DNA from 3 places in the Mesorhizobium sp. M1A.F.Ca.ET.072.01.1.1 genome. Region 1 is predicted to be linked to each of the others. Evidence: predicted binding sites of a transcription regulator. Region 1 holds the regulator's gene; each other region holds the start of a gene.
The links. Region 1 encodes HrcA, which represses chaperone genes, less so after heat shock. Its sites were predicted from a motif close to GTTAGCACTCNCNNNNNGNGAGTGCTAAC; they were not measured.
Positions count from the first base shown of each region.

Region 1 (3,276 bases):
CGCATATTCGAAAGGCACGTTGTCGCCGAGCTCGTCGCGTTCGTTGACGACGCACCAGAGCGCGCCCGTGGCCGGCTGCACCGTCATGCCCGAGCAGTTGCGCAGGCCGGTGGCGACCATCCTGCGGTTCTTGCCGTCAGGATCGAAAGCGAGCACATCCGCTCGGCCTTCCTCCGCGCCCCAGGTAGCGCCGAGCGGTGCCGATCTCGCCCATTCTTCGACGCCGCCCTTCGGCCTCGCTCCCATGCCCTCCGCGGTATTCGAGCCCGAGCCGACCGAGAGATAGAGCGTTTTGCCGTCGGGCGAAAAGGCGATGTCGCGCGTCCAGTGATGGCTCGACGGGATGTCCGAGACGATCGTTTCGGGCTCGCCGGAAGCTTTGAGGTCGCCGTCGCGATAGGCAAAGCGGACGACGCTGTTGCTGTTGGCGACATAGACCCATTGCGGCTTGTCGCCCGGCGGATAGAAGGCGATGCCGTAGGGCCGGGTCAGGCCTTTGGCAAAGACCGACTTCTCGGCGGACTTGGCGCTGCCTTCGGCCAGTCGATAGACGCGGACCTGGTTCGCCCTGCTGTCGGCGACGAAGAGATCGCCGTTCGGCGCCGTGCGCACGACACGCGGGCTGCTGATGCCCGAAGCCACCAGCTCGGCCGAAAAGCCGGGTGGGAGGGCTGGCGTGGCATCCTCGGGGCGATCGGTGACACCGCCGCCGTTCGAGGCGGATTCGGCGACATTCGGCTTCGGGAGATCGTCGGGCCTGATGAGGCGCCGCACGCCGGGCCGGTCGGCCTTCCAGTCACCGAAGGCCTTTTTGCCGGTGAGCAAGGGCTGATCGGCCTGCTGCGCGACGGCGCCGGAGGCCAGGAACAAAGCGAGGGCGGCAAGGCCGGCAATGCGTATCATGCTGTTCTCCGTTATTCGCCAACGTGCATCAGCAACCAGACAGCGAATATCGGGCAGGCTTTCCAAAAGAGAAGCCGGGCATGCGGATTTTGACGGGAAACGCCGGCAGTTCAGCTCTCTTCGATATCCAGATCGTCGTCGAGCTGCTTTTCCAACGCGACCAGATCGGCCGGCAGCGGCAGGCCCATGGCGCGCATTTCCCTGAGCTTCTCGCGCAGTAGCTCCTGGATCTCGTGATCGTCTTCCGGCTGGTTCACCATCTCCTCGAGCAGCAGGCTGATCTGGGCCTTGAACGATTCCAGCGCCATTTCCACCCTCCTTGCGACGTTTCCCGCTCGCCTACCTCAACATGCGCGAAATCAACTGGGCCGTATAGTCGACCATCGGGACGATCCGGGCATAGTTCAATCGCGTCGGGCCGATGACGCCGAGCGCGCCGACGACGCGCGCATCCTTGTCGCGATAGGGCGCGACCACGAGCGACGAACCGGACAGCGAAAACAACTTGTTCTCCGAGCCGATGAAGATGCGCACGCCCGGACCTTCCTCGGCGAGGTCGAGGAGCTGCAGCAGTCCGTCCTGCGTTTCCAGATCCTCGAACAGATGGCGCAGCAATTCGAGATCGGCCTGGGCGGTGACGTTTTCCAGAAGATTGGCGCGGCCGCGCACGATGAGGCGCGCCGGCAGGCCGCTTTCGGCGCCGGCCCAGACGGCGAGGCCCTTCTCGACCAGTTCCTGCGACAGCGTGTCGAGAGCCGCCCTGGTCTCGTCCTTGATGCGCGCGATCTCGACCCGGGCCTCGGCCAGCGTGCGGCCGCGGATATGGGCGTTGAGGAAGTTCGAGGCCTCGTGCAGCTGCGAGACGGTGATACCGGCCGGCAGGTCGACAACGCGGTTCTCGACATCGCCGCTCTGCGACACCAGGACGGCGAGCGCCTTGGTGGGTTCCAACTGGATGAACTCGATGTGCTTCAGAGCCACCTCGTTCTTGGCGGCGAGCACCAGGCCGGCGCCGCGCGACATGCCGGAGAGCATCTGGCTGGCCTCGGTCAGCATATGCTCCAGCGTGGCGCCCGAGCCCGAGGCACGCACCTGCGCCTCGATGACGCGACGCTCGTCGTCCGACAGATCGCCGAGCTCCATGAAGGCATCGACGAAGAAGCGCAGGCCGGTCTGGGTCGGCAGGCGGCCGGCCGAGATGTGCGGCGCGTAGATCAGCCCCAGATGCTCGAGGTCGCTCATCACGTTGCGGATGGTGGCCGGTGACAGCGACGACGGCAGGATGCGCGACAGGCTGCGCGAGCCGACCGGCTCGCCGTCGCGCAGATAGGAATCGACAATCCGCCGGAAGATGTCGCGCGAGCGCATGTCGAGCGACTGAAGCACGGGCGGCTGCGATGCGGGATCGACTGCCTTGTTCATTCCAGCGAAAAACCTCCTATCGAAAGATATAGACTTAAGCCTCCCTGGCGCAACCCGGGCCATTTTCGCCGCCGTTTCCTTGGCGCCCCGTTTCCTTGGCGCCCTTTTCCTTTGCGCCATCCGCCGCATGCGTCTACAAGCCGCCGACGAATCCAAAACCATAGGAAAGAAGGCCGAATGCGCCCCTCCAAACGCCAGCCCGACGAAATGCGCGCCATCTCCTTCGAGCGCGGCGTCTCCAAGCATGCCGAAGGCTCGTGCCTGGTGAAGTTCGGCGACACGCATGTGCTGTGCACGGCGAGCCTGGAGGAAAAGGTGCCGGCCTGGATGCGCAATTCCGGCAAGGGCTGGGTTACGGCCGAATACGGCATGCTGCCGCGCTCGACGGGCGAGCGGATGCGCCGCGAGGCTTCCGCCGGCAAGCAGGGCGGCCGCACGCTGGAGATCCAGCGGCTGATCGGTCGTTCGTTGCGCGCCGTTGTCGACCTGCAGGCCCTGGGCGAACAGCAGATCACCGTCGACTGCGACGTCATCCAGGCCGACGGCGGCACCCGCACCGCCTCGATCACCGGCGGCTGGGTGGCGCTATACGATTGCCTGCGCTGGATGGAAGCGCGCCAGATGGCCAGCGTTTCCAAGGTGCTCAAGGACCATGTCGCGGCGATCTCCTGCGGCATCCATGACGGACAGCCGGTCATCGATCTCGATTATCTCGAGGATTCCTCGGCCGGCACCGACGCCAATTTCGTCATGACCGGCAAGGGCGGCATCGTCGAGATCCAGGGCACGGCGGAAGGCGAGCCCTTCTCCGAAGAGCAGTTTTCGGCACTGATGGGACTGGCCAAGAAGGGTATTTCTCGGCTGGTCAGCCTGCAGCAGATGGCGGTGGCGTAGGTTTTCGAATGCCGAGCCTAGGCACCCCCCTCTGGCCTGCCGGCCATCTCCCCCTCA
Region 1 covers NZ_RZSF01000233.1:65-3,340, reverse strand. Annotated here, with positions in the region: gene EOA32_RS25950 (sorbosone dehydrogenase family protein) at 1-903, opposite strand, end outside; gene EOA32_RS25945 (hypothetical protein) at 1,014-1,211, opposite strand; gene hrcA (heat-inducible transcriptional repressor HrcA) at 1,243-2,325, opposite strand; gene rph (ribonuclease PH) at 2,503-3,219, shown strand.

Region 2 (3,276 bases), on a different contig from region 1:
TGCTTGATCTGGGCGACGCGGCCCTGGATCTCGGCCTTCTTGCCGGCGCCGTCGACGATGGTGGTGTTCTCCTTGGAGATCGACACCTTCTTAGCGCGGCCGAGCATGTTGAGGCCGACATTCTCGAGCTTGATGCCGAGGTCTTCCGAGATGACCTGGCCACCGGTCAGGATAGCGATGTCTTCGAGCATGGCCTTGCGGCGGTCGCCGAAGCCCGGAGCCTTGACGGCGGCGATCTTCAGGCCGCCGCGCAGCTTGTTGACGACCAGCGTGGCCAGAGCCTCGCCTTCGACGTCTTCCGAGATGATGAGCAGCGGCTTCGAGGTCTGAACGACCGCTTCCAGGACCGGCAGCATGGCCTGCAGGTTGGAGAGCTTCTTCTCGTGCAGCAGGATGTAGGCGTCTTCCAGATCGGCGACCATCTTGTCGGCGTTGGTGACGAAGTAGGGCGAGAGATAGCCGCGGTCGAACTGCATGCCTTCGACGACTTCCAGCTCGGTCTCGGCGGTCTTGGCTTCCTCGACGGTGATGACGCCTTCGTTGCCGACCTTCTGCATCGCTTCCGCGATCATCTTGCCGACCGACTCGTCGCCATTGGCCGAGATCGTGCCGACCTGGGCGACTTCTTCCGAAGTCTTGATCTTCTTGGCGGCCTTGCCGAGAGCGGTGACGACTTCGGTGACGGCGAGGTCGATGCCGCGCTTCAGGTCCATCGGGTTCATGCCGGCGGCAACGGCCTTGTTGCCTTCCTGGACGATCGCCTGGGCGAGAACGGTCGCGGTGGTCGTGCCGTCGCCGGCGATGTCGTTGGTCTTCGAGGCGACCTCGCGAACCATCTGCGCGCCCATGTTCTCGAACTTGTCTTCGAGCTCGATCTCTTTGGCGACGGTGACGCCGTCCTTGGTGATGCGCGGAGCGCCGAACGACTTGTCGATGACGACATTGCGGCCCTTCGGACCGAGGGTGACCTTCACCGCGTCGGCGAGGATGTTGACGCCGCGCAGCATGCGCTCACGGGCGTCGCGGGAGAATTTTACGTCTTTTGCAGCCATAGTAAGCTCCTGACAGGGACTCGGACAGAGCCCGAAAATTCAGTTGATAGAGAGAGGCCGATGATCAGCCGATGATGCCCATGATGTCGGATTCCTTCATGATCAGAAGGTCTTCGCCATTGAGCTTGACTTCGGTGCCCGACCACTTGCCGAACAGGATGCGGTCGCCGGCCTTGACGTCCAGCGGCACGAGCTTGCCGCTTTCGTCGCGGGCGCCGGAGCCGACGGCGATGATCTCGCCTTCCTGCGGCTTCTCCTTCGCCGTATCCGGGATGATGATCCCGCCGGCGGTCTTGGATTCGGATTCGACCCGGCGAACGACCACGCGGTCATGAAGCGGGCGGAACTTGGACTTTGCCATGTTGTCTTCCTCGAATGAGAACGGTGAGAACTGTTCCTCCATCCGGCGAGGCCGCCGGATATAAGTTAGCACTCACCTAAGGCGAGTGCTAACGTGGCGCTGAGATAGGCTGATGGCATGCGAGAGTCAAGGCGCGCGGGGAGGGGCAATGCCGCGAAATTTTCTAATGTTGCCGCCCTTTTGAAAATCCAGCCCGCTTGCTGAACGCGGCCTCGTACTGTCAATCCGGAACTCAGTTTCCGAGGCGCAAGCCGATCTGGCGCGTTTCAAAATCAAGCAGCAGGCTGTTCTTCTCGAAATATCGGATGCCGACGATGTTAAATGGAAGACCAGGAATGAACTCTACTTCAGGCTTGTAGGTGGTTTTGAAATTCCAATCCTCCTGACCATCGGCTTTTACCAGGACCTTTGTACCGGTGTTCAATGACGAGTACGGCATCGACGCCTCGGTGGAAACCTGGATCGTTGAGTTGCCGGTGTCATAAAGAGTTGGCCGACACGTCGGCTCGGATCCCCACGAGATACAGGCCTTGATCGTGGGGAAATCGTATCGCCAATCGGCATGTTTCCAGCTCTGCACCCTGAAGTCTTTTTTTACATCTTTCGGCACGCCGATATGGAGCGCTTCGACCTGCGGACAGTTGCCGTCATTGTTCGTGCAGGCCTTCCAATTGGTGCCTACCGGAGTGAGGTAGTAGCCCTTGCGCAAGCCGGATCCAAAGTTCACATAAGCGAGGGGGGACTTGACGATCCGGTCTGGTCCGTTTCCGCCAACAGGAGCGATACCGAAAATGCCCTTGGGCCAAAGCGGGCCCCCAACGACTTCTCCGGTATTACGTCTGATTTGTTTGTAGCGGATCAGGAATGGGATTGAGGTGATGGTGGAGACCGGGGCGTCCGGCGAACCAAAAGCCACACGAGCATAGGCAACATTGCCGTACTCATCATAAGTTCCATACTTCATGACCGCCTGTTCGGTGGTCACCATTATCCCGTCTATCTGCTGGTCTTTTGTGATCTTTATTCCTGTGTCCGAACAGATTTCGGCCGGCAGCACCGATTGGCACTCAATCGTCATTCCGCTCGATCCCGTATCGAACAGCAGAGGCTGGTTCACTGCGCGATCGCCGACCGAAACGATATTCACATAGAGCATGCGAATATTCCCCGGCTTCCATGGATATTCCACTTTGATCAGGGGAACAGTCGCGGGAGGTTCATCGGCTTTGGCTGGAGAAGGCGGACAGAGCAAAGCGAACACCAGCATTGGCAAAATTGCCGCAAGTATCCTCATTCTCGCACCCTTATATTCCGCCGATCGATTTCAGTCTGACTGAGAATGCATTACTGCATCGCGTTCTGCAACTTGCACGCGCAAGCCCGGGGAAACTTGCTTTGCAGCGTTTTTAACGTCGGGGCGAACGCAGCACCAGCAGCGGACACCGCTCGGCGAGCCCGTAGCTTCCGGTCGAGGCCAATCGGACGTCTTTGAAGAAGATCTCGGCTTCCTCGATCAAGACGGCCGCCGGCGCAAAACTATAGACGGCGGACGAGTTCTGGTAGACGTCTATGGTTCCGATGACCGGTAGTTCCCATCCGGTTCGGGCCGACAGCTCCTCGCGGTCGGGAAACACCCTTTCGAAGTGTTCGAGGATGGCTTTGACCGGGATCGTGTAATCCGGCGCGTCGCCGATCGCGGTCATGGCCACGCGCCATTTGAGCTCATGGAAAGTCGAGACGCCGCCGCTTAGTGCCAGAGCGCGGACATCCTTCGGGTCGTCCGGCGTTGCGGGAGAGGCGTAAAGCCTGATGCCGGCGCGGCCGTCGGACTTGAGCGCGCGCGCGATCGACGCAAATAGGGTG
Region 2 covers NZ_RZSF01000250.1:7,017-10,292, reverse strand. Annotated here, with positions in the region: partial or broken gene groL (chaperonin GroEL) at 1-1,052, opposite strand, end outside; gene groES (co-chaperone GroES) at 1,117-1,413, opposite strand; gene EOA32_RS26910 (hypothetical protein) at 1,646-2,707, opposite strand; gene EOA32_RS26905 (methyltransferase domain-containing protein) at 2,820-3,276, opposite strand, start outside.
Region 2: a site for HrcA is predicted at 1,478-1,506, ahead of groES (co-chaperone GroES). Genes of this name have one in related genera too.

Region 3 (3,276 bases), on a different contig from region 1:
TATCTCTGGTCGGGGTTGTCGGCAGCCACCGCGTCGAGCGCATTGGCGGCCCTGAGCAGCGCCACGCCGCCGCCCGGAAGAATGCCTTCCTCGACCGCCGCGCGCGTCGCATGCATGGCATCGTCGACGCGGTCCTTGCGCTCCCTGACCTCGACCTCCGTCGAACCGCCGACGCGGATCACAGCCACGCCGCCGGCGAGCTTGGCCAGACGCTCCTGCAGCTTCTCGCGATCGTAGTCCGAGGTGGTCTCCTCGATTTGCGCCTTGATCTGCGCGACGCGGCCCTGGATCTCCTCCTTCTTGCCGGCGCCATCGACGATCGTGGTGTTCTCCTTCTCGACCACCACTTTCTTGGTGCGGCCGAGCATCTCCAGCGTGACGTTCTCAAGCTTGATGCCGAGATCCTCGCTGATAGCGGTGCCGCCGGTGAGGATGGCGATGTCCTCCAGCATGGCCTTGCGGCGGTCGCCGAAGCCCGGAGCCTTGACGGCCGCAACCTTCAGGCCGCCGCGCAGCTTGTTGACCACCAGCGTCGCGAGCGCCTCGCCCTCGACATCCTCCGCGATGATGAGCAGGGGCTTCGCCGACTGAACCACCGCCTCCAGAACCGGCAGCAGCGCCTGCAGGTTGGAAAGCTTCTTCTCGTGGATCAGCACATAGGGCTCTTCGAGCTCGACGCGCATCTTATCCTGATTGGTGATGAAGTAAGGCGAGAGATAACCGCGATCGAACTGCATGCCTTCGACCACTTCCAGCTCGGTGTCGGCGGTCTTGGCTTCCTCGACGGTGATGACGCCCTCGTTGCCGACCTTCTGCATCGCCTCAGCAAGGAAACGGCCGATCTCGGCATCACCATTGGCGGAAATCGTGCCGACCTGGGCGATCTCGTCATTTCTGGTCACCTTGCGGGCGTTGGTCTTCAACTCCTGAACAATAGCCTCGACGGCTTTGTCGATGCCGCGCTTCAGATCCATGGGATTCATGCCGGCGGCAACGGCCTTGGCACCTTCCCTGACGATGGCCTGGGCGAGAACGGTCGCGGTGGTCGTGCCATCGCCGGCGATATCGCTAGTTTTCGAGGCGACCTCGCGCACCATCTGCGCGCCCATGTTCTCGAACTTGTCCTCGAGCTCGATCTCCTTGGCGACAGTGACGCCGTCCTTGGTGATGCGCGGAGCGCCGAACGACTTGTCGATGACGACATTGCGGCCCTTAGGGCCGAGGGTGACTTTCACCGCGTCGGCGAGAATATTGACGCCGCGCAACATGCGGTCGCGGGCGTCGGAATGGAATTTCACTTCCTTGGCAGCCATTGGAACACTCCTTCAGCAGGCAGCTTTCATTCACCGGATCGGGTGGGCCGGTTCAAGCCGCTTTTCCCAACGCCGATGTCTGCTCGACCACACCCATCACGTCGCTTTCCTTCATGATGAGCAGGTCTTCACCGTTGAGCTTGATCTCGGTGCCGGACCACTTGCCGAACAGGATGCGGTCGCCGACTTTGACGTCGAGGGGAATGAGCTTGCCGCTCTCGTCGCGCGCGCCGGAACCGACGGCGATGATCTCGCCTTCCTGCGGCTTCTCCTTCGCCGTGTCCGGGATGATGATGCCGCCGGCCGTCTTCTCCTCGGCCTCGACGCGGCGGACCAGAACGCGGTCATGCAATGGATGGAACTTCATATCGTTCTCCTTCGGGACAAACAGATTTTGAGAGGTTCCTCCACTCCGGACCGGAAGGACCGGAGCGGGGCTCGCGATCCTTTCGGCCTCGCGCATGTGGATGTGGTTTTGCACGCGCCGGTTTCAAGAGGCCGCAAGAAATTTTTTGGCACTCGCAACAGCCGAGTGCTAGCGCCGTGAAAACAAAGGTAAATTATGCAGCTTTGACGGGCGCGCCCCGGACCTCTTGACGGCAAAGGAATCAATTCCCAAATCGAGCCTGCCGGCGCCTGAAGTGGTCGGCAAGGTCAAGGAGCGCCGCTGCCTTGGCGCTCCTCGTATCTATGTTGCTCAATGGAGGATGTAGCTATGAGAACCAGTTTCGACTTTTCTCCCCTGTTCCGGTCGAGCATCGGCTTCGATCGAATGCTGAACGCGCTCGAGACCGCAAGCCGCATCGAAACCGCTGACAACTGGCCGCCCTACGATATCGCCAAGAGCGGCGAGGACGACTACCGCATCACCATGGCCCTGGCAGGCTTCAGCCAGGACGAACTGGCCATTACCCAGGAGCAGAACATGCTGATGGTTTCTGGCCAAAAGGCAGGCGAGGATAACGGCGAGTACCTGCATCGCGGCATTGCCGGCCGCGCATTCCAGCGTCGCTTCGAGCTTGCCGATCACGTCAAGGTCGTCGATGCGAGCCTCGTCAACGGCCTGCTGACAATCGACCTCAAACGCGAGATCCCGGAAGAAATGAAGCCGCGCCGGATCGAGATCACGGCGGACAAATCATCGCCAAAGGCCGCGACAAAGAAAATCGAGGCCGACAACAAGGCGGCCTGAGCCTTCTCGCCGCGCTTTGCGCCAAGCGCCGGGTGATGTTCCCGGCGCTTCCTTGTCTTCCGGATGAACAGAAAGGAGGAAAAAATGAGTGTTCGTGATCTGATTCCCTGGGGCCGAAACAATGGCAACCAGGTTCCAAGTGTCTTCCGCGACGGCGAACGCGATCCTTTCCTGTCGCTGCATCGCGAGGTGAATCGGCTGTTCGACGACGTCTTCCGGGGTTTCGGTTCCGGCTTGCCATCCCTAGGCGGCGTATCAGCCTTTGGTGCCGGCTGGCCGAGCGTTGAGATCTCCGACAACGAGAAGGAGATCAAGGTGGCGGCCGAAGTCCCGGGCCTGGACGAGAAGGACATCGAGGTGCTGCTTGATGATGGCGTGCTGACGCTGAAGGGTGAAAAGCGCTCCGAGACGGAGGACAAGGAGCGGCAGTTCTCCGAGCGCGTCTATGGCCGCTTCGAGCGTCGCATCCCGCTGGGCTACGAGATCGAAGAAGACAAGATCGATGCCCGCTTCAAGAACGGCGTGCTGACGGTAATGCTGCCCAAGACCGCGAAGGCGCAGTCGCAGGCCAAGCGTATCGAAATCAAGAGCTGATGTCTCAGTGCAGGGGTTGGACCGACCGGTCCGGCCCCTGCGGCATGACGGAACTCTCGTGGCTAGATGGAACGGCCAACGCTGGCGTGGGTGCTGGCTGGAGCGTGGAACGGCTCCCTTTCCAAACGAGTGATCCGCTCGCAGCGGGCGCAAGAGGCTCGCTTGCGGCTCGATGAC
Region 3 covers NZ_RZSF01000195.1:3,104-6,379, reverse strand. Annotated here, with positions in the region: gene groL (chaperonin GroEL) at 1-1,313, opposite strand, end outside; gene groES (co-chaperone GroES) at 1,366-1,680, opposite strand; gene EOA32_RS23650 (Hsp20 family protein) at 2,029-2,505, shown strand; gene EOA32_RS23645 (Hsp20/alpha crystallin family protein) at 2,590-3,099, shown strand.
Region 3: a site for HrcA is predicted at 1,825-1,853, ahead of groES (co-chaperone GroES). Genes of this name have one in related genera too.